DNA from 2 places in the Vogesella lacus genome. Region 2 is predicted to be linked to the other one. Evidence: riboswitches for the same ligand, from Rfam matches in the RefSeq annotation. Region 2 holds a riboswitch; the other holds the start of a gene.
What was found. Region 2 has a riboswitch for glycine ahead of glyA (serine hydroxymethyltransferase). Riboswitches for the same ligand answer to the same signal wherever they lie in the genome.

Region 1: linked by a shared signal. The riboswitch ahead of gcvT (glycine cleavage system aminomethyltransferase GcvT) and the one ahead of glyA (serine hydroxymethyltransferase) in region 2 are both predicted to bind glycine.

The regions. Positions count from the first base shown of each region.
Region 1 covers NZ_CEETQT010000001.1:470,119-474,540, forward strand. Annotated here, with positions in the region: gene gcvP (aminomethyl-transferring glycine dehydrogenase) at 1-584, opposite strand, end outside; gene gcvH (glycine cleavage system protein GcvH) at 738-1,124, opposite strand; gene gcvT (glycine cleavage system aminomethyltransferase GcvT) at 1,193-2,275, opposite strand; glycine riboswitch at 2,315-2,411, opposite strand; glycine riboswitch at 2,419-2,517, opposite strand; gene ACZ9W6_RS02160 (DUF2256 domain-containing protein) at 2,774-2,908, opposite strand; gene ACZ9W6_RS02165 (cryptochrome/photolyase family protein) at 3,135-4,422, shown strand, end outside.
Region 2 covers NZ_CEETQT010000010.1:58,498-62,919, reverse strand. Annotated here, with positions in the region: gene ACZ9W6_RS13575 (L-serine ammonia-lyase) at 1-941, opposite strand, end outside; gene glyA (serine hydroxymethyltransferase) at 1,038-2,294, opposite strand; glycine riboswitch at 2,416-2,512, opposite strand; glycine riboswitch at 2,514-2,608, opposite strand; gene ACZ9W6_RS13565 (methyl-accepting chemotaxis protein) at 2,980-4,422, shown strand, end outside.

The sequences.
Region 1 (4,422 bases), on a different contig from region 2:
AGCTCGAAACCGAAGTATTCGGCGCGGGTTTTCAGTACGTCGAGGGTCTGTGGCAGTACGCGGCTGTCAACAAAGAACTGCTCGGACTTGCCCTTGAAGGCACGACGCGCCATGGCCATCGCTTCAGCGGCGGCAGTGGCTTCGTCCAGCAAGGAGGCGTTGGCCATTTCCAGACCGGTCAGGTCGATGATCATCTGCTGGTAGTTCAGCAGTGCTTCCAGACGACCCTGAGCGATTTCAGCCTGATACGGGGTGTAGGCGGTGTACCAGCCCGGGTTTTCCAGCACATTGCGCAGGATCACGCCCGGGGTAATCACCGGGTAGTAGCCCAGACCGATGAAGGACTTGTTGACCACGTTCTTGCCGGCGACGGCTTTCAGGTCAGCCAGCGCGTCGACTTCACGCTGTGCGGCTGGCAGATCCAGCGCACGGTTGAAACGGATACCGGCCGGCACGGTTTGTGCCACCAGATCTTCTACCGATTTGGCGCCAATATAGGCCAGCATTTCGGCTTTTTCGGATTCGCACGGGCCGATATGGCGGGCGATGAATTCTTGATGATTGAAGAGTTGCGAGAGCGACATGTCTTCGATTCCGAATGGATACAGTCAGTTACAGAAACACAGGAAAAACGGCTGTGGCCAAGGTTGGCCGCAAGTCTGGCCAGACGGGTCTTTCCTGTGTTTGGGCAACACAAAAACAAAACCCTGCCGCGTTGCCACGGCAGGGTCATTTCATCAGGCGCCGATTTCGGCCGCGTAAGCAGCCGCGTCCATCAGGGCATCCAGATCAGCGGCATTGGCCGGCTTGATCTTGAAGAACCAGCCAGCGCCGTACGGATCGCTGTTGGCCAGGTCAGGCTGACCTTCCAGTTCGGCGTTCACTTCGAGGATTTCACCAGCGATAGGCGCGTATACGTCGGAAGCAGCCTTCACGGACTCGACCACACCAGCCTGCTCATCGGCAGCCAGCGCAGCGCCAACACCTGGCAGCTCGACGAATACGATGTCGCCCAGCAGCTCTTGTGCGTGTTCGGTAATACCAACGGTAACGGAGCCATCGGCTTCCAGACGCAGCCACTCGTGGCTGGATACGTATTTCAGTTCTGCAGGAATGTTGCTCATGTTTACTCTCCAGATTGGGTAAGGATTCGGCAGGGCTGTCGTCTCTCGCCCTGCGTTATACACCAGACTTATTCAAAAACCTTTTTGCCGTTACGCACGAACGGCATTTTCACCACACGCACTTCGGTCAGCGTGCCACGCAGATCAACGTGGGCCACTGCGCCGGTCGAGGCCGGTACACGGGCGATGGCGATGGAATGCTTGAGGGTCGGGGAGAAGGTGCCACTGGTGATGATGCCTTCCTGGCCATCCACCACGACTTTCTGGCCTTCGCGCAGTACGCCACGGCCTTCCAGCACCAGGCCAACCTGCTTCATGGCGACACCAGCAGCCTTTTGCGCTTCCAGCGCGGCGCGGCCAATAAAATCGCGGCCTTCGGTAAAGGCCAGGGTCCAGCCCATGCCGGCTTCCAGCGGGGAGACGGTTTCGTCCATATCGTGGCCGTACAGGTTCATGCCGGCTTCCAGACGCAGGGTGTCACGCGCGCCCAGGCCGATAGGCGATACGCCAACTTCTTTCAGCTGGTTGAAGAAGGTAATGGCTTCGGCAGCCGGAACCATGATTTCCAGACCGTCCTCACCGGTGTAGCCGGTGCGGGCGTAGAACCACTCGCCTTGCGGCAGGCCCTGGAATACTTTCAGTGCGCGGATGCCTTCGGCCAGCTCCGGCTTGACCAGACATACCTTGTCGATAGCCTGCGGTCCTTGAACGGCCAGCATCGCCAGATCGCGGCGCACTTGCAGCTTCACGTCAAAGCCGGCGGACTGCTTGTCCATCCACGCCAGATCTTTTTCGGTCGTGCCGGCGTTCACTACCATGCGGTAGCCGGTCGCGGTCAGGTAAACGATGAGGTCATCCACCACGCCGCCCTGCTCGTTCAGCATGCCGGAGTACAGTGCCTTGCCTTCGAAGCCCAGCTTGGCCACATCGTTAGCGATCAGTTTCTGCAACCAGGCTTTAGCGTCGCTGCCGGTGATGTCGACAACAGTCATGTGCGAAACATCGAACATGCCGGCATCGGTACGCACGATTTCGTGCTCTTTCAGCTGCGAGCCGTAATGGATGGGCATTTCCCAACCGGCGAAGTCAACCATCTTGGCGCCGGAAGCGATGTGTGCGTCGTAGAACGGGGTGTGTTGCAGGGCTGTCATGACAGGTCCTTGTTGCGAGCGTGAGTATCCTCTGTTTTCTCACACCCCTCTGTCCCTGCACCTGAGATTTTCCGGCATTGCGCCGTTAGCCCCTTCGGTGGGCGCATCCTGTGCGCCGCTCTCCAGATTCTGCGGGCCAAAGCCCGATTCATGCAGTCCTTTTGCCTGAGCGATTGCGGGTGCACTTGCGCCTTCGGCGGCGACCACCCAAGCGGGCAATCACTCTCTCCTGCGGAATGCGCGCATTATCGTTGGCGATAGCCACCTTGGCAAGCAGGTTTTGGCCGCCAGATCAGTCACTTGCCATATGACACAATGAATGTCATGAAAATCCGCCATCAGTCACCGTCTGGCTTATGGAAAATAATGACAGACACCTTGCCAGCAACACCCGCTCGAAGCACTGAAATCCGGCGAAATCCCGCACCACAGCAGCATTTTTAGCTGTGACCCGATACCATTTTCCACCCTCAAGCTGACGGACAGAAGCGCCTGCCGCTAGCGTTGCCGGCAGCGGTCTGAACAGTATTTCACCTCATCCCACACCGCCTGCCACTTCTTGCGCCAGCTGAACGGCCGGCCGCATCTTGCACAGATTTTTGCTGGCAAATCAGCCTTCTTGCGCATTTTCATCCGGTAAACCCCCTCTCCTGCAGACAGTTGGCCGCGAGGGTTTCTTGCGTACCCACCTAAATATTGTACATAATTTGTATTGTACAAATAGCGATTTCACGTTGACTGCAACATCAACGACAAGCACCCGATACGTACACGTACTAATGACACGCCCCAAACCAGACATGCGCAGCCTGTCCGCAGACACCGCGTGCGCCAGCCAACCCTTGCCGGCAGGCAGATCATGACCGAGCTGCGCCTGATCCTTGGCGACCAGCTCAACCCGCAGCACAGCTGGTTTGCCGACTGCCGCGACGACGTGGTGTATGTGATGCTGGAGTTGCGGCAAGAAGCCGGCTATGTGCTTCACCATGCACAAAAGCTGCTGGCCATTCTGGCGGCGATGCGCGATTTTGCGCGCCAGCTGAAGGCTGCCGGCCATCGCGTGCGCTATGTGCGGCTGGACGACACGAGCAATCGCGGCAGCCTCACCGACAATCTCGATGCGCTGCTGCAGCACTACGCTGCCAGCCGTTTTTGCTGGCAACTGCCAGACGAGTGGCGGCTGGATCAGCAGTTGCGTACCTGGGCAGCCCGTCAGTCCATCCCCTGCGAGGCAGTAGGCAGCGAGCACTTTTACACCCGTCGCGAAGAGGCCGCGAAGCTGTTTGCCGGCAAGAAGCAGTGGCGGATGGAAGTGTTTTACCGCTACATGCGCAAGCGCCACCGCCTGCTGCTGGATGACAGCGGCCAGCCGCTGGGCGGGCAATGGAATTTTGACGCCGACAACCGCAAACCGTGGCGCGGCCAACCTTTGCCGCCGCCTGATACCCGACCGCAGCACGATCACCGCGTGCTGTGGCAGATGCTGCAGCTGGCCGGCATTGCCAGCTTTGGCGAGCCCGCAGCCGAGACACTACGTTGGCCGCTGAATCGCGCCGAAGCGCTGGCAATGCTGGATGACTTCATTGCCCATCGCCTGCCGCATTTCGGTGATTACCAGGACGCAATGCACAGTGAGGCACCGCTACTGTTTCATGCCCTGCTGTCGTTTGCGCTGAATACCAAGATGCTGTCGCCGCAAGAAGTCGTCGCCGCGGCCATCCGCGCCTGGCAAGACGGCCACGCACCGCTGGCCGCCACCGAGGGCTTTGTGCGGCAGATCATCGGCTGGCGCGAATACGTGCGCGGCATTTACTGGGCCGAAATGCCCGGCTACGCCACGCGCAACCGCTTTGATCATCAGCTGCCACTGCCGGCCTGGTTCTGGCATGGCCAAACCGGCATGCGCTGTCTGTCGCAAGCCATCGGCCAGTCGCTGCGAGACGCTTACGCCCACCACATCCAGCGACTGATGGTGATCGGCAACTTCGCCCTGCTGGCCGGCCTGTCACCGCAGGCACTGCACGAGTGGTATCTCGGCGTGTATATCGACGCCTTCGAGTGGGTGGAGCTGCCCAACACGCTGGGCATGAGCCAGTTTGCCGATGGCGGCCTTCTGGCCAGCAAGCCTTATGTCAGCGGCAGCGCCT
Region 2 (4,422 bases):
TCATTGGCATTCGGTACAAATCGGGCGTAATAGTGCAAGACGGCAGGAATAATGCCTGCTGCACCATTGGTCGGTGCGGTCACTACGCGGCCGCCGGCAGCATTTTCTTCATTGACTGCGAGTGCATACAGGTTGACCCAGTCGAGTACAGTCAGTGGGTCACGCAGCGCAGCTTCTGGTGAGGCCAGCAGCTTGCGATACATGTCAGATGCGCGACGTTTGACTTTCATGCCGCCTGGCAGGATGCCTTCGCGCTCGCAGCCGCGCTTCACGCAAGCTTGCATGACCTGCCAGATTTGCAGCAGGCCACTGCGGATTTCATCTTCTGTGCGCCAGGCCAGTTCGTTTTCCAGCATGATCTGGCTGATGGACTTGCCATGGCGCTGACACAGTGCCAGCAGTTCGGCACCACTTTTGAATGGATGACGCAGCTCGGTGACACCTGGCGGGGTGAAGCCGGCATCGATGGCCGCTTCATCCACAACAAAGCCGCCGCCTACTGAGTAATAGGCACGCTTGGAGAGGCTGTTGCCCGAAGCATCAAATGCCTCGAATATCATACCGTTGGGGTGGTAGGGCAGCGCCTTGCGCTTGTAGAGAATCAGGTCTTCTGACTCGTTGAAATTGATGGTGTGCTTGCCCAGCAGGTTGATCGAGCGGGCTTCGCGAATGGCATGCAGCATGGTGTCGACCTGATCAGTGTCGACCAGATCCGGCAGCTCACCCTGCAGGCCAAGCAGCACGGCGGTATCGGTGCCGTGGCCTTTGCCGGTGGCACCGAGCGAGCCGAACATCTCTGACTTCACCCGACAGGTAATGCCAAGCAGGCCATCCTTGTCGAGCCGTGCGATAAATTGGCGGGCTGCGCGCATCGGGCCGACGGTGTGCGAGCTGGATGGGCCGATACCGATTTTAAACAGGTCAAAAACACTAATTGCCATGCTGCTTCTCTTATTTTTGCTCGGGTGGCCTTGCGGCCAACCCAGGTTTGACGGGTGTGTGTGGCGGCTACGTTGGCCGCAGCCGCCGGATTGTACTTAACGATAGACGGGGAAGTCAGCGCAAAGCGCCAGAACCTGGCGTTTTACCCGATTGGCAACCTCGGTGTTGTCAATATCATCCAGAATGTCGCAAACCAGATTGGCAATCAGGGTGGCTTCTGCTTCTTTGAAGCCGCGGCTGGTGATGGCTGGTGTGCCGATGCGGATGCCACTGGTGACAAACGGACTTTGCGGGTCGTTGGGCACGGCATTCTTGTTGACCGTGATGTTGGCCGCACCCAGTGCGGCATCTGCCGCTTTGCCGGTAATGCCTTTGTCGATGAGATCCAGCAAGAACAGGTGATCATCGGTTTTGCCCGAGACAATCTTGTAGCCGCGGTGCTGGAAGGTGCTGACCATTGAGCGTGCATTGGCAAGCACTTGCTGCTGGTAAGTAATGAACTCGGGTTGCTGTGCCTCAAGGAAGGCAACCGCCTTGGCAGCGATGACATGCATCAGTGGGCCGCCCTGAATGCCGGGGAAAACCAGTGATTGCAGCTTTTTGACCAGCTCTTCCGGCGGGTTGGCCGCAAGGATCAGGCCGCCGCGTGGGCCGCGCAGGGTCTTGTGGGTGGTGGTGGTGACCACATGGGCGTGTGGCAGCGGGTTGGGATAAAGGCCGGCGGCAACCAGTCCGGCGACATGGGCCATGTCCACGAATAACCATGCCCCGATGCTGTCGGCAATTTCGCGCATGCGTGCCCAGTCTACGATCAGCGAATAGGCGGAGAAGCCGGCAACAATCATCTCGGGGCGGTGCTCTGCGGCCAACCTTGCCACCTCGTCGTAATCGATTTCGCCGCTCTGGCTGTCAATGCCGTACTGGATGGCATTGTAGATTTTGCCGGAGAAATTGACTTTGGCACCGTGGGTGAGATGACCGCCATGGGCCAGGCTCATGCCAAGAATGGTGTCGCCCGGTTGCAGCAGCGACATGTATACCGCTGCGTTGGCCTGACTGCCGGAGTGTGGCTGCACATTGGCGTAATCAGCGCCAAATAGCTGCTTTGCACGGTCGATAGCCAGTTGCTCAACCACATCAACATGTTCGCAGCCGCCGTAATAGCGCTTGCCCGGGTAGCCTTCGGCGTATTTATTGGTTAGTTGACTGCCCTGTGCCTGCATGACGCGCGGGCTGGCATAGTTTTCCGAGGCAATCAGCTCGATGTGTTGTTCCTGACGCAGTGTTTCGGCCTGCATGGCCGCCCATAGCGCATCATCAAATCCGGCAATTTCCATCTCTCTGTGAAACATCGCGCAACTCCTGTTATGTGCCGCAAGACAACGGGTCTTGTGATCGGCTGGTAGTGGCGAGTGTGTAGGGGTAGGGCTGGAATGAAAAAAGGAGCCCCGTCCGGTATCACCCGACGTTGCCCCCTCTGTCCCTTTGCCTGAGAGATTCTGGCTACCAGATTGCGGTAGCCGTGCTGCCTTCGGCGAGGTGCTGCTTTGCAGACCTGCTCTCCAGAGTGCCTGGTTCACACAGTTCTTTTGCCTGAGAGTTTCTGGGGCGATTCCCCTTCGGCGCTGTCGCAGTCGTTCCGGACAGTCTCTCCTGTGTATCCCGTGGAATGTTTGACATTCCTGCGGCTCAGGCAAATCTAGAGAAAGTTGATGTCCAAGTCAAATGCCGGCAAGGAAAGTGATTGGCATATACGATTGTCAGAAATATTGCTGTTTGGCATTGCTGGCTAAAATTTGAGAGGTAGTTTTGATGCGGGGATTTAATGAAATGCTCAGTTAGGCTTGATATATAACATCGAATAGGCTGAAATGCGCGAGTTCGGGACGTACTTGCTGGTTGACTCGTTTGTCTTTTGTCATCGTGTGGTTTGGTGTCAACTGACTGAGTTGACTATATTTTGGCAAGTTCGTGTCTCAAGGCTTATATGAATAATAGGCCATTCAATAAATAAAAACGCAAGCAAGGGGAGCGCGCATGACAATCCGAACCCGATTGATGATGTTCGTGTTGTTGGTGATGACTGCATCAACAGCAGTATTCTGTGGCATCGTGTATTTCAAGATGAGCCAAGCGCTCGAAGAGGAGATCTCCCGCGAGATCAATCTCGCCGCTGACAACAAGGCCAGCTTTGTGACCGAATGGGTACAAAGCCGCCAGCAGATTGTCAGCTCGATTCTTGGCCGTTTCGGCAAGGGTGATTTGCAGCCGATTCTGGATCAGGCTCAACATGCCGGTGGTTTTGATTCGGCTTATGTTGGCCAGCCAGACAAGACCATGACCATGGATGCCAAATCGCCTGCATTGCCAGCTGGCTACGATCCGACTGGCCGGCCTTGGTACAAGGCCGCAGCAGCCGTTGATGGCCCGACCACTTCGCCTCCTTATCTTGATGCCGCAACCAAGCGCCCGATCATCACTTTTGCCGAGTCGCAAAAGTCGGGCGGTACGTTGACGGCAGTTGCTGGCGGTGACGTTACGCTGGCGCGGGTGGTTGACGAGATCGTCTCTTCCAAATTGCCGGGCGGTGGCTATGCCTTCTTGGTAACGGCTGAGGGTGAGGTGATTGCCCACCCGCAGAAGGACTCGGTACTGAAGAAAATCGGCGAAGTAGTGCCTGGCATCGACCTTGGTTCGCTGGCCAAAGATGGCAGCATTCAGGATATCGACCTGGGTGGCGAAGTGAATATGGTTTCGCTGATGTCTGTGCCAAAAACAGGCTGGCTGCTTGGTATCGTGGTGCCAAAAGCCGAGGCCATGTCGCCGGTGCGCGAGTTGCTGACAGTGTTGATCATTCTGGCGATTGTTGGCTTGTCGATTGCGTCGGTACTGACTTATGCCGGTGTTGCCAAAATGCTTTCGGGGCTGGGTTCCTTGCGCAAGGCCATGCTGGAGGTTGCCAGTGGTCAGGGTGATCTGACCAAGACCATTCCGGTGGGTAATCGTGACGAGGTCGGCCAGATTGCCGAGTCGTTCAACCAGTTTGTGGCCAAGTTGCGTGAGATGTTCCTGACGGTACGTGGCGAATCTGATGCCTTGGCGATGGATGCGGTGGGTCTTAATCGTGTTGCGGACAAGATTGCCCAGGATTCACGCGTGCAGTCATCCGAATTGTCGGCAACGGCGGCAACGATCGAGGAGATTACAGTCAGCATTAACCACATTGCAGATCATGTCGGTGAGACTGAGCAGCTGGTGTCCCGCTCTCGTGACAATGCTTTTGACTCTCACAAGGCGATGGCTGAAGTTGCCCGCGAAGTCGAGTCCATCGTTACTGCGGTGGGTTCATTGCAGGATGTGATGTCCAGCCTGTCGGGCCAGTCCGAGCAAATCAAAGGCATCGTGGCCGTGATCCGTGATATCGCGGATCAGACTAATATGCTGGCGCTGAATGCAGCTATCGAAGCGGCACGGGCCGGC